Regions from separate parts of the Bradyrhizobium brasilense genome, predicted to be linked through region 2. Evidence: riboswitches for the same ligand, from Rfam matches in the RefSeq annotation. Region 2 holds a riboswitch; the other holds the start of a gene.
The links. Region 2 has a riboswitch for glycine ahead of QA635_RS17475 (D-amino acid dehydrogenase). Riboswitches for the same ligand answer to the same signal wherever they lie in the genome.
Positions count from the first base shown of each region.

Region 1: it holds a riboswitch for glycine, as region 2 does, so the genes downstream of both, gcvT (glycine cleavage system aminomethyltransferase GcvT) here and QA635_RS17475 (D-amino acid dehydrogenase) in region 2, are expected to answer to the same signal.

Region 1 is NZ_CP121669.1:3,587,826-3,592,961, forward strand. Features, by position in the region: gene gcvP (aminomethyl-transferring glycine dehydrogenase) at 1-415, opposite strand, end outside; gene gcvH (glycine cleavage system protein GcvH) at 439-804, opposite strand; gene gcvT (glycine cleavage system aminomethyltransferase GcvT) at 825-1,970, opposite strand; glycine riboswitch at 2,112-2,200, opposite strand; gene alaS (alanine--tRNA ligase) at 2,403-5,090, shown strand; gene QA635_RS16685 (cyclic nucleotide-gated ion channel) at 5,102-5,136, shown strand, end outside.
Region 2 is NZ_CP121669.1:3,753,058-3,758,193, reverse strand. Features, by position in the region: gene QA635_RS17485 (ABC transporter substrate-binding protein) at 1-1,056, opposite strand, end outside; gene QA635_RS17480 (M20/M25/M40 family metallo-hydrolase) at 1,322-2,452, shown strand; glycine riboswitch at 2,544-2,650, shown strand; glycine riboswitch at 2,654-2,768, shown strand; gene QA635_RS17475 (D-amino acid dehydrogenase) at 2,834-4,192, shown strand; gene QA635_RS17470 (ABC transporter permease) at 4,353-5,136, shown strand, end outside.

The DNA.
Region 1 (5,136 bases), 170 kb from region 2:
TGAGATCGCAGATCATGGTCTGGAAGTTGAACAGCGCCTCGAGCCGGCCCTGGCTGATCTCCGGCTGGTACGGCGTATAGGCGGTGTACCAGGCCGGGTTCTCCAGAATGTTGCGCTGGATCACCGCGGGCAGGATGGTGCCCGAATAGCCCTGGCCGATCAGCGAAGTGAACACCTGGTTCTGCGCGGCGAGCTCGCTCATATGCGCGAGCGCCTCGGTCTCGCTCAGCGCCCGGCCGAGATCGAGCGGCGCCTTCTGCCGGATCGACGCCGGCAGCGTCTCATTCATCAGCGCCTGCAGGCTCGTGGCGCCGACCGTCTCCAGCATCGCGTTGACGTCGCGCGGCGACGGTCCGATGTGGCGGCGGACGAAATCGGTGGCGGCTTCGTTGATCGGCTTGAAGGGCGCGTTCATGACGTGATCCTCGGGGTGATCCTTTAGGCGGTGTGCGCGGCGTAGGCGGCCTCGTCCATCAGGCCGCCGAGCTCGCCCTTGTCGGCAATCTTCAGCTTGAAGAACCAGGCCTTGCCGCCGGCGTCGGAATTGACCAGCGCGGGCTCGGCGGCGAGCGCGTCGTTGACCTCGACCACCTCGCCGGAGATCGGCGCGTAGACGTCGGAAGCGGCCTTGACGGATTCGACGACAGCGGCGGCCTCGGCCTTCTTCAGGCTGCGGCCGATCTTGGGCAGTTCGACGAACACGACGTCGCCGAGCTGCGACTGCGCATAGTCGGTGATGCCGATCGTGGCGACGTCGCCCTCGATGCGGAGCCATTCGTGGTCGGACGTGTACAGCGTCGTCATGGGGATCGGTCCTTTGGCGTTTAGCGTTTGTAGGTATTGGGGACGAAGGGCGTGGCGGAGACCTTCAGCGGGAGCCGCTGGCCGCGCACTTCGGCGAAAACGGTGGTGCCGACGGCGGAAAGGGCGGTAGGCAGATAGCCCATCGCGACCGGCGCATTGAGGCTCGGGCCGAAGCCGCCCGAGGTCACCTTGCCGATCTGCTCGGTCGAGCCGGCATCGGCGAACAGCGCGGCGCCTTCGCGCACCGGGGCGCGGCCGTCGGGCTTCAGGCCGACCCGCCGGCGCGCAGCGCCATCTGCGAACTGCGCGAGAATCTTGTCGGCGCCCGGGAAGCCGGCGGCGCGGGCGCCGCCGCTGCGGCGAACCTTCTGCACCGACCATTCCAGCGCGCCTTCGACCGGCGTCGTCGTGGTGTCGATGTCATGGCCATAGAGGCAGAGCCCGGCTTCGAGCCGCAGGCTGTCGCGCGCGCCGAGCCCGATCGGCAACACGTCGGGATTGTCGAGCAGCGCGGTGACCAGGGCTTCCACCTTGTCTGCGGGCACGGAAATCTCAAAGCCGTCCTCGCCGGTATAGCCGGAGCGCGAGACGAAGCAGTCGACGTCGCCGACGCGGCGCGGACCGGCGTCCATGAATTTCGTCGAACCGACATCTGCACAAAGTTTCGCCAGCGCCGATTCGGCTTTCGGGCCCTGCAGCGCGATCAGCGCGCGGTCGGCCAGCGAGACGATCTCGCAGGCGTCGGAGAGACTCGCGCGCAGATGCGCCTCGTCCTCGGCCTTGCAAGCGGCGTTGACCACGAGGAACAGGTGATCGCCGAAATTCGCCACCATCAGGTCGTCGAGCAGGCCGCCGTCATTGTTGGTGAATTGCGCGTAGCGCTGCCGTCCCGGCGCGATGCCGACGATGTCCTGCGGCACCAGTTTTTCCAGTGCGAGCGCGGCGTCGGCGACCTTGCCGGATTTGGCCTTCAGTACGAGTTGGCCCATGTGCGACACATCGAACAGGCCGGCTTCCTTGCGGGTGTGCAGGTGCTCCTTCAGCACGCCGGCCGCGTATTGCACCGGCATGTCATAGCCGGCGAACGGCACCATCTTGGCGCCGCGCGCGAGATGCAGCGCGTGCAGCGGGGTCTGTTTCAGCGGGGAGGTTTCGCGCGCAAGCATCACAGGGCCCTCGCGGTTCCCGCCGGGGACCTATTTCCCCTTGAGAAACCTGCAGAAAGCCCCATCTGTCGCTGTGCCTGAGAGTATTATCCCGTCGGCGGACGCATCGGGGCGAACCCCAGCGTCTCTTTCCAGATGTCAGACGTCACGCGGTCCTTTTGCCTGAGAGTTTCCGGGGCGGTTGCTCCTTCGGCGCCGGCGGTAAGGCCGGTCTCTCCCGACGTGACTAGGTATAGGTAGGTAGAAAACACGGCGCCACCAAGACTGTCAACGCAGCTGCAGCAACTATCCAATGGGCTTTGTGCTGCCGCGGCAAGCCCATGATCCGCCTGCACAGTTTCTGGACACCGCAGCTGGCAATGTCTAAAAGCGTTCGGCCGGAAAATGACGCCTTTTTGCGGCTGGCCGGCCCCTTTTTCCGATTGGATGAACATGAGCAGCGTCAACGACATCAGGTCGACATTTCTGAACTTCTTCAAGGAGAACGGGCACGAGATCGTGGCCTCGTCGCCGCTGGTTCCGCGCAACGACCCGACCTTGATGTTCACCAATGCCGGCATGGTGCAGTTCAAGAACGTCTTCACCGGCGTCGAGAAGCGCGGCTACCAGCGCGCCACGACGTCGCAGAAGTGCGTGCGCGCCGGCGGCAAGCATAACGACCTCGACAATGTCGGCTACACCGCGCGCCATCTCACCTTCTTCGAGATGCTCGGCAACTTCTCGTTCGGCGATTACTTCAAGGAGCGCGCGATCGAGCTCGCCTGGAATCTGATCACCAAGGATTTCGGGCTGAAGAAGGACAAGCTGCTGGTCACCGTCTACCACACCGACGACGAGGCGGCCGGCTACTGGAAAAAGATCGCGGGCTTCTCGGACGACCGCATCATCCGCATCCCGACCTCGGACAATTTCTGGGCGATGGGCGATACCGGCCCGTGCGGTCCGTGCTCCGAAATCTTCATCGACCGCGGCGAGCACATTTGGGGCGGACCTCCGGGCAGCCCGGAGGAGGATGGCGATCGCTTCCTCGAATTCTGGAACCTGGTGTTCATGCAGTACGAGCAGGTGACGAAGGAGGAGCGCGTAGCGCTGCCGCGTCCCTCGATCGACACCGGCATGGGGCTCGAGCGCATGGCCTGCATCCTGCAGGGCGTCGAGAGCGTGTTCGAGACCGATCTGTTCCGCAATCTGATCGATGCCGCCGCGTCTACCCTCGGGCACGGTCCGAACGAGCAGAACGTTGGGTCGTATCGGGTGATCGCGGACCATCTGCGCTCGTCCGCGTTCCTGATCACCGACGGCGTGCTGCCGTCGAACGAAGGCCGCGGCTACGTGCTGCGCCGGATCATGCGCCGCGCGATGCGCCATGCACAGCTCTTGGGCGCGAGCGAGCCGCTGATGCATCGCCTGGTCTGGGCGCTGGTCCGCGAGATGGGCCAGGCCTATCCGGATCTGGTCCGTGCGGAGAAGCTGATCGAGGAGACGCTGCGGCTGGAGGAGACGCGCTTCCGCAAGACGCTGGCGCGCGGCCTGTCGATCCTCGACGAGAAGAGCGCCGGCCTCAAGAAGGGCGACATGTTCGACGGCGACACCGCGTTCACGCTGTACGACACCTATGGGTTCCCGCTCGATCTGACGCAGGACGCGCTGAAGTCGCGCGGCATCAGCGTCGACCAGGCGTCGTTCACCGACGCGATGGAGCGGCAGCGCGTGAAGGCGCGTGCCTCCTGGGCAGGTTCGGGCGAGGCGGCGAGCGAGGCGATCTGGTTCCCGCTGCGCGAGAAGCTCGGCGCGACCGAATTCCTCGGCTACGAAACCGAGAGCGCGGAAGGCGCGGTGACGGCGCTGATCAAGGACGGCGCCGAGGTCGAGAGCCTGAAGGCCGGCGAGAGCGGCGCGATCGTGCTGAACCAGACCCCGTTCTACGGCGAGTCCGGCGGCCAGGTCGGCGACACCGGCGTGCTGACCGGCGAGGGCGTCAAGTTCCGCGTCACCGACACGCAGAAGAAGGCCGGCGATCTGTTCGTGCATCTCGGCACGGTGGAGCAGGGCACGCTCGGTAACGGCACCGCATTGCAGCTCGAGGTCGATCACACCAGGCGCTCGTCGATCCGCGCCAACCATTCGGCGACGCATCTGTTGCACGAGGCGCTGCGCCAGGTGCTCGGCGATCACATCGCGCAGCGCGGCTCGCTGGTCACGCCGGACCGGCTGCGCTTCGACTTCGTGCATCCGAAGCAGATCACGCCGGAAGAGCTCGCCCGGATCGAGGACATCGCCAACGATGTCGTGCTGGAGAATGACGAGGTCACGACCCGGGTCATGGGCGTCGACGATGCCCGCGAGGCCGGCGCCCGCGCGCTGTTCGGCGAGAAATACGGCGACGAGGTTCGCGTCGTGTCGATGGGCAAGGGCGCCCGCGATCACGGCCAGAACGCGCTTGGCTGGTCGGTCGAGCTCTGCGGCGGCACCCATGTCCGCCGCACCGGTGACATCGGCATGATTTCCGTGACCAGCGAGGGCGCGGTGGCGTCCGGCGTGCGCCGCATCGAGGCGCTGACCGGGCATCATGCGCGCAAGCACGCCAACGACACCATCGCGCTGGCCAAGACCGCGGCGCTGGAGCTGCGCACCACGATCGACGACGTGCCGGCGCGCATCACAGCTCTGATGGAAGAGCGCAAGAAGCTCGAGCGCGATTTGTCCGACGCCCGCAAGAAGCTCGCGATGGGCGGCGGCGGTGCGTCGAACGGCGCCGCCTCAGCGGTTCGCGAGGTCGGCAATGTCAAGCTGCTGGCGCGCGCGGTCGAGGGCGTCGAGACCAAGGATCTCAAGAGTCTCGTCGACGACGGCAAGAAGCAGATCGGCTCGGGCGTGGTCGCGATCGTTGGCGTCACCGAGGACGGCAAGGCCGGCATCGTGGTCGGCGTCACCGCCGATCTGACCGCGCGGTTCAACGCGGTCGAGCTCGTGCGCAAGGGCTCCGAGGTGCTCGGCGGCAAGGGCGGCGGCGGCCGGCCCGACATGGCGCAGGCCGGCGGGCCTGACGGCGCCAAGGCCGACGCCGCACTGTCGGCGATCGAACAGGCCATGACTCAACAGGCATCGGCCGGCGCCTGACGGAGAGGCTGATCGTGGCGACGGCTCCGCTCAAGCCCACGATCGG
Region 2 (5,136 bases):
GGCCCCGACGTCGGTCTCGAGCGGCGTGCCGCAGACGAAGAAGGCGCCGCAGATCTTCTGGTACTTGGCGTTGCCGACCAGCGCGTCGAGCACGTCCTTCTGGTTCATCGCCAGGAACGCAGCCCGGCGCACCTTCGGATTGTCGAACGGCGGATAGAGGAAGTTCATGCGTCCGAGGGTCTGGAAGCCGAACTTGTTCAGGACGTCGATCTTGAGATCCGGATTGGCTTCGAGCACCGGCAGCATGTCGAACGGAAGGTTCTCCATGAAATCGATGTCGCCGGATTGCAACGCGTTCACCGCGGTCTGCGCATCGGCCATCGTGACCCATTCGACGCGGTCGACCTTGACGACCTTGCCGCCCGCGGTCCAGCTCGCCGGCTCCTTGCGCGGCACGTAGTCCTTGTTCTTCTCATAGACCGCCTTCACGCCCGGCTGGAATTCCGCCTGCACGAATTTGAACGGTCCGGAGCCGATCTGTTCCGGGATCGGCTTGTCCGGCGGCGTCTCGGCAAGACGCTTCGGCATCATGAACGGCACGCGCGACGACGGCTTGCCGATCGATTCCAGCACGAGGCCGTAGGGTTCCTTCAGCTTCAGCGTGATGGTCTTGGCGTCGGTCGCCTCCAGGCTCGCGACGAAGTCCATCAGCTTCTGGCCCATGCCGTCGACCTTGCCCCAACGCTGCAGCGAGGCGACGCAGTCTTCCGCGGTGACCGGCGCGCCGTCGTGCCACTTCAGGCCGTCGCGCAGCGTGAACGTGTAGGTCAGCTTGTCGTCGGAAACCTTCCAGTCCGCCATCTGCGGCTGGATCTTGAAATTGGAATCCGTCGCCAGCAGCGTGTCATAGATCATGTAGCCATGATCACGGGTGATGTAGGCCGTGGTCATGATCGGATCGATGACGCGCAGATCCGAGTGCATCACCGCGGTGATGGTCTTGCCCGCGGCCATCGCCTGCGGTGCGAATGACAATTCCTGCGGCGCGAACGACAGCGCGAGCGCCGTCAACGCGGCCGCTAGCGTGCGGTGTTTCCAACGCGAGATAGGGAACATGCAATCTCTCCTGACGTGTAACTGGTCAAAGCCGGCTTATTCGTTATGCATGTGGTTCGTTATTTAGGCGAACTAACATGCTGTATGGCTTGTGAAATCGAGACTTGCACCAAGCGCCAAGCGCGTCAATCGGTTTCAAGTCGCATCGGACGTACACAAACGAATGAGGCCGCGCGCCAGATTTTGGCTTTACAAAATCGTCGGCTGAGATTTTCGTAACGCGCGCGCGATGCCGGCGCCGTCAGAACAACAAGAGAGAACAACGATGAACCCCGCCAATCTCCCCTTTGATTCCGAAATGATGCTGCAGGGCCTGCGCAGCTGGGTGGAATGCGAAAGCCCGACCTGGGACGCCGCCGCGGTCGAACGCATGCTCGATCTCGCCGCCCGCGAGATGGCGATCATGGGTGCGACGATCGAGCGCATCGCCGGACGCCAAGGCTTCGCGGGCTGCGTCCGCGCCCGTTTCCCCCATCCGAAACAAGGCCAGCCCGGCATCCTGATCGCCGGCCATCTGGACACCGTTCACCCCGTCGGCACCATCGAGAAGCTGAAGTGGCGGCGCGAAGGCAACAAGTGCTTCGGGCCGGGCATCTTCGACATGAAGGGCGGCAACTACCTGTCGATCGAGGCGATCAGGCAATTGGCGCGCGCCTCCTTCACGACCCCGCTGCCGATCACCGTGCTGTTCACCCCCGACGAAGAGGTCGGCACGCCGTCGACGCGCGACATCATCGAGGCGGAAGCCGCGCGCAACAAATATGTGCTGGTGCCGGAGCCCGGCCGTCCGAACAACGGCGTCGTCACCGGCCGCTACGCGATCGCGCGCTTCAATCTGGAAGCCACCGGCAAGCCCAGCCATGCCGGCGCAACGCTGTCTTCCGGCCGCTCCGCGATCCGCGAGATGGCGCGGCAGATCATCGCCATCGACGGCATGACCACCGAGGACTGCACCTTCTCGGTCGGCATCGTGCATGGCGGCCAGTGGGTCAATTGCGTCGCGACGACCTGCACCGGCGAAGCGCTCAGCATGGCCAAGCGCCAGGCCGATCTCGACCGTGGCGTCGAGCGCATGCTGGCATTGTCGGGCACCACCAACGACGTGACCTTCAAGGTGACGCGCGGCGTTACGCGCCCGGTGTGGGAGCCGGATGCGGGCACCATGGCGCTGTATGAAAAGGCAAAACGCCTTGCGGCAGCGATGGGTCTCGATCTGCCGCACGGCAGCGCCGGCGGCGGCTCGGACGGCAACTTCACAGGCGCGATGGGCATCCCCACGCTCGACGGCCTCGGCGTTCGCGGCGCCGATGCACATACGCTCAACGAGCACATCGAGGTCGACAGCCTCGCCGAACGCGGCCGCCTGATGGCGGCACTGCTGGCGACGCTGGACTGACATCGATTGCACTGCACAACACGTTGGCACTGCCGGATCGAAATTTAGCCTTGTCCATTTTTAAGGCTTCGCCTACGGTCCGGCCGTCCAACGCGACGATGCGGGAGAGATCGAAGCGACAACATTCGTGTTGTTGCCTTTGGCGCCGACGGAGCAACCGCCCCGGAAACTCTCAGGCAAAAGGACTGTATCGTCAGGACGATCTGGAGAGAGACGAACATGGCCGCACATCAAGGGCCATGACGTCCACCGAAGGGGATAGTTCGCTTCTGGCCACAGCCCGATGCGGATCAAGCTCTCAGGTACCGTGACAGATGGGGCGCCGATGCCGGTTTCACCGGTGGTTCGGCGACTCTAACCCACGGGAGCCTGACGACTATCATGCCACACATCGCGATCATCGGCGCCGGCATCACCGGCATAACGACGGCCTATGCCCTGCTTGAACGCGGCTACAAGGTGACCGTCCTCGACAGGCATCGCTACGCCGCGATGGAAACCTCGTTCGCCAATGGCGGACAACTCTCCGCCAGCAACGCCGAGGTGTGGAACAGCGCCGCGACCATCCTCAAGGGGCTGCGCTGGATGCTGAGAAGCGACGCGCCGCTGCTGATGAACCCGAAGCCGAGCTGGCACAAATATTCCTGGATCGGCGAGTTCGTAGGCCACATCACGCGCTATCGCGGCAACACCATCGAGACCACGAAGCTCGCCATCGAAGCGCGCAAGCATCTGTTCTCGATCGCAGAGCGCGAAAACATCGCCTTCGATCTCGAACGCCGCGGCATCCTGCACGTCTATCACGACAGGGCCGGCTTCGAAGCCGGCCTCAAGGTCAACACGCTGCTGCAGCAAGGCGGGCTCGACCGCCGGCCGGTGACATCAGACGAAATCCGCGTCATCGAACCCGCGCTGCAGACGGCCTGCTATGGCGGCTTCTTCACGCCGTCGGACGCGACCGGCGATATCCACAAGTTCACGCGTGGGCTTGCCGACGCCTGCATCCGCCGTGGCGCGAGCTTTGTCCATGAAGCCGACGTCGACACGATCGCACGCGGCGATGACGGCTTCCGCATCGGCTGGAACGAAGCTGCTTCACATGATGCTGCGGTCGCGACACGCCAGCAGCTGCAGGCGGACGGGATCGTGATTTGCGCCGGCGTGGCGAGCCGCCACTTCGCCAGCCTGCTCAACGACCGCGTCAATGTCTATCCGGTGAAGGGCTATTCGATCACCGTGCAGCTCGATGCGCCGCAAAGCCGGAATGCCGCCCCAACCGTCAGCCTGCTCGATGAAGCTGCGAAGATCGTCACCAGCCGGCTCGGCGCCGACCGCTTCCGCGTCGCCGGCACCGCCGAGTTCAACGGCTTCAACCGCGACATTCGCGCCGATCGCATTCAACCGCTGGTGGATTGGGTGCGGCATCATTTCCCGGAGATCGATACGTCGAAAGTCGTGCCATGGGCGGGCCTGCGCCCGATGATGCCGAACATGATGCCGGTGGTTCGCGCCGGACGGATTCCGGGCGTGTTCTACAATACGGGCCACGGTCATCTCGGCTGGACGCTGTCGGCCGCGACGGCGCAGATGGTGGCCCAGGCGATCGACGATTGGCGCGACCTCGATACGCCGCCGATGGCGCCGTCGTTCGGTGCCGGGCTCGATGTGCCCGCCGACGCGCGCAAAGCTGAAATCAATCCACCTTCCAGTGGACTGCTTCGAACTTCACCGGAGGAATAATCGCGGCCCACAGGACTGATTAGCTGCACCGCAAAATCCGCAGCACCGATGGCATGGGACTTGCTCAAGTTCTACCGTGAGTCTGCTACCATCTGTGCTACGGTCTGGTGTGCAACGGTCCCGCTGGGGACTTCATCGACCACAACCCAACGGATCAAATTTGCTCGGATATCTGCTTCGCCGCATCCTCGCCGCCATTCCCGTGATGGGCGTGGTGGCTCTGTTCGTGTTCCTGTTGCTGCGGCTGACGCCGGGCGACCCGGCCGCCATCCTCGCCGGCGACAATGCGACGCCCGAACAGCTCGAACGCATTCGGACCTCGCTTGGTCTGAACGAGCCGATCTACATCCAGTTCTACACCTGGATCGCCAAGCTGCTGCACGGCGACCTCGGCGTCTCCCTGATCTCGAACAAGCCGATCCTCGAAATGATCGTCCCGCGCCTCGAGCCCTCGATCTCGGTCGCGCTGGCCACCATCATCCTCTCGATCCTGGTGGCGGTGCCGCTCGGCGTGATCGCGGCGTGGAAGCACGGCACCTGGATCGACCGCTTCGTGATGGGGCTCTCGGTGCTCGGCTTCTCGGTGCCGGTGTTCGTGATCGGCTATGTGCTGATCCAGATCTTTGCGATTGATCTGCGCTGGGTTCCGGTACAGGGCTTCAAGAGCATCTCGGCCGGCTTCGGTCCGTTCTTCCAGCGCCTCATCCTGCCGACCTGCACGCTCTCCTTCATCTATGTCGCGCTGATCGCACGCATGACGCGGGCCTCGATGCTCGATGTGCTCGGCGAGGATTACGTGCGCACGGCGCGGGCCAAGGGCATCGGCGAGACCGGCGTGCTGCTGCGCCATGCGCTGCGCAACGCGGCCGTGCCGGTCATCACCGTGATCGGTTCCGGCTTCGCGCTGCTGATCTCCGGCGTCGTCGTCACCGAAAGCGTGTTCA